Regions from separate parts of the Tepidibacillus sp. HK-1 genome, predicted to be linked through region 2. Evidence: riboswitches for the same ligand, from Rfam matches in the RefSeq annotation. Region 2 holds a riboswitch; each other region holds the start of a gene.

Region 1 (3,280 bases), on a different contig from region 2:
AGCTTTTACTCCTAATACTTCATCGATGGTTGGATTGACTGGAATAATCTCAAAACCATGATTTAATAAATACTCAGCCACTCTATAGCTATCACGATCAGGTTTATTGGATAATCCTACAATTGCGATACGTTTTGTTTCTTGAATCAGTTCTTTGATTTGTTCATTTGTTGTTAAAAGACTCATGGAAAGCTCCCCTTTTTATCATTTACCTATACAATATTGTATTTCTTAGGAATAAGTCAATAATTATTCTGCTAGAGCCTGTTCAAGATCAGCTAATAAGTCATTAATATCTTCGATTCCAACAGATACTCGAACTAAATCATCTGATACACCTGCAGCTATCTTTTGTTCGTTTGTTAACTGGTGATGAGTTGAACTACTTGGATGGATAACTAAGGATCTAACATCACCTACATTTGCAGCATGGGTAAATAATTGAACCTTATCGATGAAGCGTTTTGCTGCTTCATATCCACCTTTTACACCAAAGGTCAGGATACCTCCTTGCCCATGATCTAAATATTTCTTGGCTAAGGTATAGGTTGAATGATTCTCTAAACCAGGATAATTCACCCATTCAACTTGCGGATGCTGAGATAAAAAGTTTGCTACAGCTAACGCATTTGTACTATGTCTTTCCATGCGAAGAGAAAGCGTTTCTAACCCTTGAATTAACAGAAATGCATTAAATGGTGCCATGGTTGCACCAATATCCCGATTTAATTGTGCCTTCAATTTTGTAATATATGCCTGTTCTCCGACATGTTCTATATAGCTTAGTCCATGGTAGGCAGGATCTGGATCGCTTAATCGCTTAAATTTCCCATTGTCCCATGGAAATTTTCCACTATCTACGACAACTCCCCCGATCGTATTACCATGCCCTCCAATATATTTGGTTGTGGAATGGATCACAAGATCTGCCCCAAAATCAAATGGACGTAATAATACAGGGGTTGCAAATGTATTATCCACAATCAATGGAACTCCATTTTGATGTGCTAAATTAGCTAGTTCCTCTATATCTGGAACATCTAAAGAAGGATTACTAATGGACTCAATATAAAAGGCTTTTGTTCTTTCATTCACATGCTTTTGCCATTGATCTAAATCATTTTGATCTACAAAATGAATCGTAATTCCTAATCTTTGTAATGTATATGTAAATAAGGTGATGGTACCCCCATACAAGTTTTTGGAAGCAATGATTTCATCTCCAGTTTCAGCAATATTAAGAATAGATAATAATGCTGCCGATTGTCCAGAAGCAGTAACTAAGGCACCTACTCCTCCTTCTAAAGCTGCCAAACGTTGTTCTAATAGATCTGTTGTTGGGTTACTAATTCGGCTATAAATATTACCTTCTTGTTCCATATTAAACAGGGCAGCAGAATGCTCTGAATTCTCAAATTGGTAGGCTGCCGTTTGATAGATTGGAACATTTGTCGCCCCTAAGTGTTTACTTGCAGTATACCCTCCATGAATTGCTAATGTTGCTAGTCCTTTCTCTTCTTTCCTTAATTCTGTCATTTTTAATTCCTCCTTAGAAAAAAATAAAACCTCTTTCAAAGAGAAAGAGGTGTAAAACCTAATTCTCTTATCTTTCAGACTTTCGTCTGCTGGAATTAGCACCTTCACAATTAACTTGTGGGGTTGCCGGGCTTCTTCGGGCCAGTCCCTCCGCCACTCTGGATAAGAGTTTATTATGTAATTGTAAAATATTATAACACATTATTCTGTTAATGCACTGAAATTTTTTCTTTTATTTGTTCAAAAGTTTTTTGGCCGATTCCTGGCACATTCATCAGATCTTCAATCGTCTGAAATTTACCTTGTTTTGTTCGGTATTCTATAATAGCTTTTGCCTTAGCAGGACCAATTCCATCTAATTGCATCAGCTCTTCTTCACTTGCTTGGTTGATGGAAATTGTTTCAGCATTTGATTCAAAAGATACACCTAATCCAGAAGATACACCATTTAGTGTTTCTCCTTGAACAGGGACAAAAATGACCATTTCATCTGCGATTTTTTGAGCTAAATTGACTTGGTTTAAATCTGCATTTGCTAAGGTCCCTCCAGCAAGATCTAACGCTTCTTTTACCCTTGACCCCTCTGTTAATTGGTAGATTCCTGGTTTTGCTACTGCTCCTTTCACATCAACTACTATCTTCTTAGGATTTGTCATTTCCGTTTGCTTTACTTCTCCTTGTGGGGTATCCCCTTTTTCGGTGGATAACTCAACTAAAGGTTCATCCGCAAACGTAGGTGGCTGTTTTTGATGATAAGAGATGTATTGACTAATGATGATAAGTAAAAAAATAATCAACAGTCCGAGTAAGACTTTTTCTCTTTTTGTAAACCGTATATTTGGGAGACTTCCCATTCTTCTTCCCCTTTCTACTACTGCATTTTTTTAATTATTGATATAAAATAATAGAATCAAAAGGTTGAGGTGATAAAATGAATAGCGTTCATTTGGAAATATCAAAAAAAGTAAATGAAAAAGTTCATGCCATCGAAGTATATAAACAAATGGATCAGCAGCGTGAACGGATTATAGATGAATTACTAACCGAATATAAAATAGGAAAAAATGTAGATTTAACTAAGTTAAATCAATGGACTAATGAAATGAATCGATACGCACTAAAGAATCAGCTTCCTTCTCGAAAAGAAGTAACAATGGAAATGTTCACAGCATATGCGAATAAAATGAAAACACATTCCTAATATTTGATAAAAAGCATAAATTTCCTGCTTTTTGTACAAAAAGACTACTGGTTTGTCCAGTAGTCTTTCTTATGATTTATTAGCTAACAACAATATTGACCAGTTTTCCTGGAACGACAATCACTTTACGGACTTCTTTACCAGCCTTCCATTCTTCTAATCTTGGATCAGAAAGAACTTCCTTTTCTAACTCCTCTTTGGAATAGGAAGTCGGAACAACCATTTTTCCTTTGATTTTTCCATTGATTTGTACTGCAATTTCCACTTCATCTAACACTAAATACTCTTCTTGATATGTTGGCCATTTTTCTTTATGAATACTTTCCCTTTGTCCCATCATTTGCCACAATTCTTCTGCCAGATGTGGTGTCATCGGAGCAAGTAGAATGACAGTGGTTTCAATCGCTTCTTTTAGCAACCCTTTATTGCCATCCTCTGGATAAACATAAATTTTGTTTACTAACTCCATAATTGCGCTAATTGCTGTGTTAAAGTTATCTCTTTCATCAATATCTTCAGTCACTCGTTTGATGGTAAGATGAA
Region 2 (3,280 bases):
TTGGAATCCTTGAACAAGAATAATTAATAAAACTACTGTAACGACCATGATCACCGTTTCAAACCGCTGATAACCATAGGCAATGGCCAAATCTCCAAGGCCACCTCCACCAACAGCTCCTGCCATTGCTGATGCCCCTACTAAACCAATAATAGCAATCGTAATGCCAAGGACAATGGATGCTAGCGCTTCAGGTAGAAGGATAGTAAAAATAATTTGCCAAGGTGTTGCACCCATTGCTTCTGCTGCTTCAATTACTCCTGGATCAACTTCTAATAAAGATTGTTCAACTAATCTAGCAATATAAGGTCCTGAATAAAAAACCAGTGGAACAATAGCTGCTGCTGTTCCGATTGAGGTTCCTACAATCAAACGAGTAAGCGGAATGATTGCTACCATTAAAATAATAAAGGGAACCGAACGAAACACATTGATAATCGCATTTAAAATCGTAAATACGACTGTATTTTCCAAAAGATTTCCTTTTCTCGTGACAACAAGAGCTATCCCCAATGGAAAACCGATAAAAAGTGCAAAAACTAAAGAAAAACCAACCATGGTTAAAGTTTCTACCAAGGCTTCAGAAATTTTTGGCCAAAGGTTATTCCAATCAACTTGCATCTGCCAACACCTCTTTTACCGTTACGGTTGATTGATTTAGATACATGATCGCTCTGTTAATTTCCGATTGAGCTCCACGAAACTCCACAATCAAATTACCAAATGGAACCTCTTGTAATTCTGTGATGTGACCAAATAATACATTGATATCAACATTAAACCGTTTAGAAACTTGAGATAAAATGGGTTTTCCTGCCGTATCTCCTACAAAAACAATGCGATGGATTTGTCTTTCACCATCTTGGTTTTCAAGAAGTTTTTTAATTGATTGAGGAATTTCATCATGCATTACTGTACTTACAAAGTTTTTTGCAGTTTGAGTTTTTGGTGTGGCAAACACCTCAAAAATACTGCCCTGTTCCACAATCTGACCATCTTCAATCACTGCAACTCGATCACATATTTCCCGAATCACATTCATTTCATGAGTGATCATCAAAATGGTGATATTGTATTCGCGATTAACTCGCTTTAATAATTCAAGAATAGACATCGTTGTTTGCGGGTCAAGTGCTGAAGTAGGCTCATCACATAATAATACTTCAGGTTCTGTGGCCAGTGCCCTTGCGATCCCAACTCGTTGTTTTTGACCACCAGATAATTGATCAGGGTAATAGTCTGCTTTATCTTCTAATCCAACGAATGTTAACAATTCTTCTACTTTCTTCTTGATTTGTTCTTTTGGCATATTTGCTAATTTCAAGGGATAAGCGATATTGCCAAAAACAGTTCTTGAGTTCAATAGATTAAAATGTTGGAAGATCATACCAATATTCTGTCTTGCCTTCCTTAATTCTGCTTTAGATAAACTAGTCAAATCTTGATCTTTTACGATGACTTTCCCAGTTGTTGGTTTTTCTAACAAATTGACGGTGCGAAGTAGTGAACTTTTACCTGCTCCACTAAAACCAATCACGCCAAAGATTTCTCCATGTTCAACAACTAAGTTGATTCCTTTTAGAGCCTCAATCTTTTGTCCACCACTATGATAGACTTTCGTTATATTTTCTAATTTAATCATCTCGATCCTCCTTCTTCTGTACAATTTAGACATGTAAGATAGCCCACAAAAGTGACGCTTTTGTTCATTGCATATTCCGATTACTTTTGCGGGATCCCATTCCAATAATGAAAAGAAAGTTATACATTCCTTAACATTAAAAAACCCTCTTCTTACACACGATAAGAAGAGGGTTCACATACAAAATGAGTCCACTCTTCTTATCTACCAAGCTTTTAAGCTTGCAGGAATTGGCACAGTATTCTCATAAGGAGAACCCGCTGCCGAGGTTTCAAAGGGCCAGTCCCTCCACCTCTCTGGATAAGAAGATTTGCTATTCAATTTTTTACTTGGAATGATTAGTATATTAAAGCATGAAAAAACAATTGTCAACATAAATTCATCACTAAACTTTTTTGGTTCAAAACCCTTTCTTTTTCCGATCTACCCTAAAGATTTCCCAAGTTCCTTGATAACCATAAGGTTGAAGAATATATACCCACACTTCTCCATTTGCTTTTTGAAGTTCTACCTTGCATTCGCGAAAGTCTTTTCTCATAATAACTGTTGGCCGTTGGTCTTTCTCTTCCATGCATGCTCTTTCCATTTCCATCATCTTGCTAATAAACCGTTCAAAATCGATCTGATCTTCTTTATCATGTTCCGTTAAAACTTGTCTAGTAGAAGAGATTGTCCATTCCTTCATCATGGGTTCCCAAAGGTTAAGAATATAACCCTCATCCGTAACTTCATGGATAAAAGATTCCAATTGTTTCAAGTTCACTTACAAAAACCCCCAATTTCATATTTAAAGGAAAAACTTGATATAATACTTGTGAAAATATCCAGCGAAAGGATTGAAACTAGATGAATGAGAAGATGTTTATCCTTTATGAAGAAACAGAAAAAACAGAGATTAAATATATTAGCTTTGTTGGTGCCTCAAATTCAAAGTTTGATTTGGCCATCATTCACACCGGTCGTTTTTACGGTAAAAATTTAGTGATCAATATTCAATCTGGTATAACCGCGATTATTGGCAAAGATGATTTAGAAGAACCAGGCTTTTTAGAAGAAGCTTATCAAATCACGGAAGAAGAAGCAAAAGATCTTTATGACTATTTAATTCAATATTATTGATGATGAAAAATTTGTATCTTTACCTCCTTTTCCAATTTGTATTACAATAATACAGTTGATTAGGAGGTTTTATTAAAAATGGAAAACAAACAAAAACTTTTGGTTGTAGACAACTTAGCCTTACTATTCCGTGGATTTTACGCAACTGCTACCTCTGGACGAATCATGCAAACAAGTACCGGAATTCCTACAAATGCGATTTACCAATATCTAAGGTATTTTTTCCATGCTCTACATACCTTCAAACCTGATTATGCAATTATTGCTAATGATACTGGGAATAAAACAATCCAAGAAGTCCTTCAAGCCTTTGGTATCCCGCTGATCTCGATCGATGGATATGAAGCAGATGATATAATGGGGAGTATTTCCCAACAGTTTGCCTCCCCTGAACTTCATGTCTATTTACTTACAGGTGATGGGGATGCATTACAATTAGTCAATGAACACACAAGTGTAATCATGATGCTTATTATCGTATTCCTTTAGAAAGAGCCAAAGCAAAACTAATTGAGCTAG
Region 3 (3,280 bases), on a different contig from region 2:
AAACAGGTTGGTTCTACTCGGACATTCCAGCCTGTATCTGACTTATAAAGTGATGCAACTAGTTTCATTCGTAAGCCTAGTTCTTCAACAAGAGCCAATTGTTCCAGCGTAACCTCCGAGACACCAATCTTTTTCACTGAAGTCCAGTTTGGTCGTTCAGGAAAGATGATGTCACTTAAAACCATTAATTTATAAAAAGCATCCCAGCCTTCAATATCATTTGTAGGATCTGCTTCTGCAAAACCTGCTGCTTGTGCTTCCTTTAACGCCTGTTTAAAGGAAATTCGTTTTTTCCTCATTTGACTCAGAATATAATTCGAAGTCCCGTTTATAATCCCTTGGATTTTTGTAATTTGATTCACTTGAAGCAATTGTTTAATCGTCCGAATAATAGGAATTCCACCAGCTACACTAGCTTCAAAGGCTAGCATTACCCCATATTGTTTCGCGATTTCCTTTAATTCAGCTCCATTAAATGCCATTAATTCTTTATTTGCTGTAATCACATGACAACCTTTTGAGAGTGCCTGAATGATATATTGATAGGCAGGATCTCTTCCCCCTATCATTTCAATGACTACGTCTAATTTAGGTAATTGTAAAATATCCTGATAATTCGTTGTAACGAGAATAGAATCCCTCATCTCCAAAACTCGTTTCTTCTCTATATCCTGAATCAAAATCGCAACGACTTCAACAGACTTGCCTAAGATATGTTGTAATTGTTTTTGATGGGAAATGATCGTTTGATATACACCAGTTCCCACCGTACCCAAACCTAGTAAGGCTACCTTAATCGATTCCATATAAACCCTCCTTTACAATCGATCCCCATTTATCAAATTCGACTAAAAAACCATCATGGCCATAAATCGTATCGATCTCATAAAAATTTGCATGACCTCCTAATTGACGATAGGCCTCTGTTAGCTCCATTAAACTTTCTGGCGGATAAAGCAAATCCCCTTTATAGGCAATAGCGATCATAGGGGCTTTTAATAATTTCAAGGCTTCTTTCCATCCTCCACGGCCACGACCGATGTCATGACTATCCATCGCTTTAAGTAAATATAGATAGCTATTGGCATCAAAACGTTTTGTTAATTTATCTCCTTGATAACTAAGATAAGATTCTATTTCAAACGTAATTTCATCGTGGGAATTCCCCCACTCATTACGAAGGCTCCTCTGAAAACGTTGATTATACAACTCTTGTGAACGATAAGTAATCATTCCTAACATACGTGCAAGACTTAATCCATGATCAGGTTTATCTTCCAATGGATAATTTCCATGATTCCATTTAGGGTCATGAATAATAGCAAAGCGGGACATAGCATTAAAAGCGATGGCATAGTCACTTAAATAAGAAGTCGCAGCAAGAGGAAATAGCTTATCCATAAAGGTAGGGTAAAGAATTCCCCATTCCAAAACTTGCATTCCACCTAATGACCCTCCAATCACAGCATGCACATGATCAATACCCATTTTCCTTAATGCTTTGTATTGAGCATGAACCATATCCCTGATGGTAACAAAGGGAAATGAAGCACGATAAATCTCTTTATTGTCCGGGTTTATACTTAAAGGACCTGTTGTACCATTACATCCACCAATCACGTTTGTCGTAATCACTTGATACTCATTCGTATCAATCCATTGATAGGGGCCAATCATCCCAGACCACCAACCAGATGTCCTATCATTTCCATAAGCAAATTGATTTCCTGTCAAACCATGACACACTAATATAACAGGTGCACCAATGGAACCTACCCTTTCATAAGCTATATGAGCTTGTGGTAAAATCGTTCCAGATTCAAGCATTAAATCTCCAATTTCTATTTTTCCATACTCATAATGAAGATTGATCTCTGCCACCGCCATCCTTACTCCTCCTCTTCATCCATTCAAATCCCCCAAAAAAGTAAAATCCCCTTCCTAAGAAGAGGGATTAAAAAACCATCTCTTCAAGAAGAGATGGTGATCGCCGCTCTTCTTATCTATCAGAACATGAATGTTCTGCAGGAATTGGCACCGCGTTTTATTTAAACCGGTTGCCGGGCTTCATAGGGCCAGTCCCTCCGCCTCTCTGGATAAGAATTTCCTTTATTAAATTAAATGGTTAATACAAGAATACAATGCATTAAAACAGATTGTCAAGGGATTTTTTTTAAATGATTCCTTTGTTTTAATCACCTATTCTGCACAGGTTAAATATATTGTTATGGAAGCCTATATATGCGGGGTGAATCAATGGCTGTAATAAAAGCTAATTCAAAAGACGTGAAACTGTTGGCTAGATTAATGAGGGCTGAAGCTGAAGGTGAAGGGAAGCTTGGCATGCTAATGGTCGGTAATGTTGGAGTTAACCGTGTACGTGCTAGTTGTTTAGACTTTAAAAACATTCGGACAGTTAAGCAGATGGTTTTCCAATCTCCTGGTGGATTTGAAGCGGTTCAAAAATCTTATTTCTATCAAAGAGCCAGAACACAGGATATCCAACTAGCAAGAAAAGTGATTAGAGGTAATAAATACCACCCAGCCACTCGAGCATTATGGTTTTTTGAACCACTAGGTCCGTGCCCAAGAACATGGTATAACCAACCCAATGCGGGGCGCTATAAAGACCATTGTTTTTTTCACCCTACTTACAGTAATTGCCCTTCCGTTTACCGAACTTATTAAAGAGGAGTTGAATTTCGATGTATCCTTACAATCCATACTATTATGATTCATATTTAATCAATCCCTATGATATGAATATGCCCGATTACATGCAACCAATGGTACCACAACAACCAATGGTACCAATTCCACCATCACCTGAAACAGGAATCGATGTGCCTGGTCTTTTACCAGCAGAACAATCTTATATTGAAAATATTTTAAGACTTAATTTGGGAAAAATTGCAACGATTTATATGACTTTTGAAAACAATAAAGAATGGAATGCCAAAGTATTTAAAGGTAGTGTGGAAGCTGCAGGTCGCGATCATATTATTATTAGCGATCCACAAACTGGAAGACGTTATCTTTTATTGATGGTTAATCTTGATTATATCACTTTCGATGAAGAACTAAACTATGTTCCTCCAACTGTCAGATTATAGCCTTTTAAAACAGAAGGGACACCTTTAACGTGTTCCTTTTATTTTTGCATCGGCTCTAGTTCTCTTGCAATTTCTTCTTTCTCTTTTTTAGATAAGGCTAACCATTGAAATCCATTTATTATAAAAACAAGCCCCATATCGCTACAGGGCTCATGTGCTCAAGATTT

The links. Region 2 has a riboswitch for S-adenosylmethionine ahead of BEN26_RS01540 (methionine ABC transporter ATP-binding protein). Riboswitches for the same ligand answer to the same signal wherever they lie in the genome.
Region 1: linked by a shared signal. The riboswitch ahead of BEN26_RS00615 (O-acetylhomoserine aminocarboxypropyltransferase/cysteine synthase family protein) and the one ahead of BEN26_RS01540 (methionine ABC transporter ATP-binding protein) in region 2 are both predicted to bind S-adenosylmethionine.
Region 3: linked by a shared signal. The riboswitch ahead of metX (homoserine O-acetyltransferase MetX) and the one ahead of BEN26_RS01540 (methionine ABC transporter ATP-binding protein) in region 2 are both predicted to bind S-adenosylmethionine.

Annotation. Positions count from the first base shown of each region.
Region 1 is NZ_BDGM02000001.1:116,603-119,882, reverse strand. Features, by position in the region: gene BEN26_RS00620 (CoA-binding protein) at 1-186, opposite strand, end outside; gene BEN26_RS00615 (O-acetylhomoserine aminocarboxypropyltransferase/cysteine synthase family protein) at 250-1,536, opposite strand; SAM riboswitch class I at 1,601-1,705, opposite strand; gene BEN26_RS00610 (helix-hairpin-helix domain-containing protein) at 1,746-2,390, opposite strand; gene BEN26_RS00605 (DUF2533 family protein) at 2,468-2,737, shown strand; gene leuS (leucine--tRNA ligase) at 2,817-3,280, opposite strand, start outside.
Region 2 is NZ_BDGM02000002.1:119,223-122,502, reverse strand. Features, by position in the region: gene BEN26_RS01545 (methionine ABC transporter permease) at 1-621, opposite strand, end outside; gene BEN26_RS01540 (methionine ABC transporter ATP-binding protein) at 611-1,642, opposite strand; SAM riboswitch class I at 1,840-1,949, opposite strand; gene BEN26_RS01535 (hypothetical protein) at 2,043-2,405, opposite strand; gene BEN26_RS01530 (DUF3055 domain-containing protein) at 2,489-2,761, shown strand; gene BEN26_RS01525 (5'-3' exonuclease) at 2,840-3,250, shown strand.
Region 3 is NZ_BDGM02000031.1:13,500-16,779, forward strand. Features, by position in the region: gene BEN26_RS12895 (homoserine dehydrogenase) at 1-806, opposite strand, end outside; gene metX (homoserine O-acetyltransferase MetX) at 793-1,887, opposite strand; SAM riboswitch class I at 1,997-2,103, opposite strand; gene BEN26_RS12905 (cell wall hydrolase) at 2,257-2,688, shown strand; gene gerQ (spore coat protein GerQ) at 2,706-3,113, shown strand.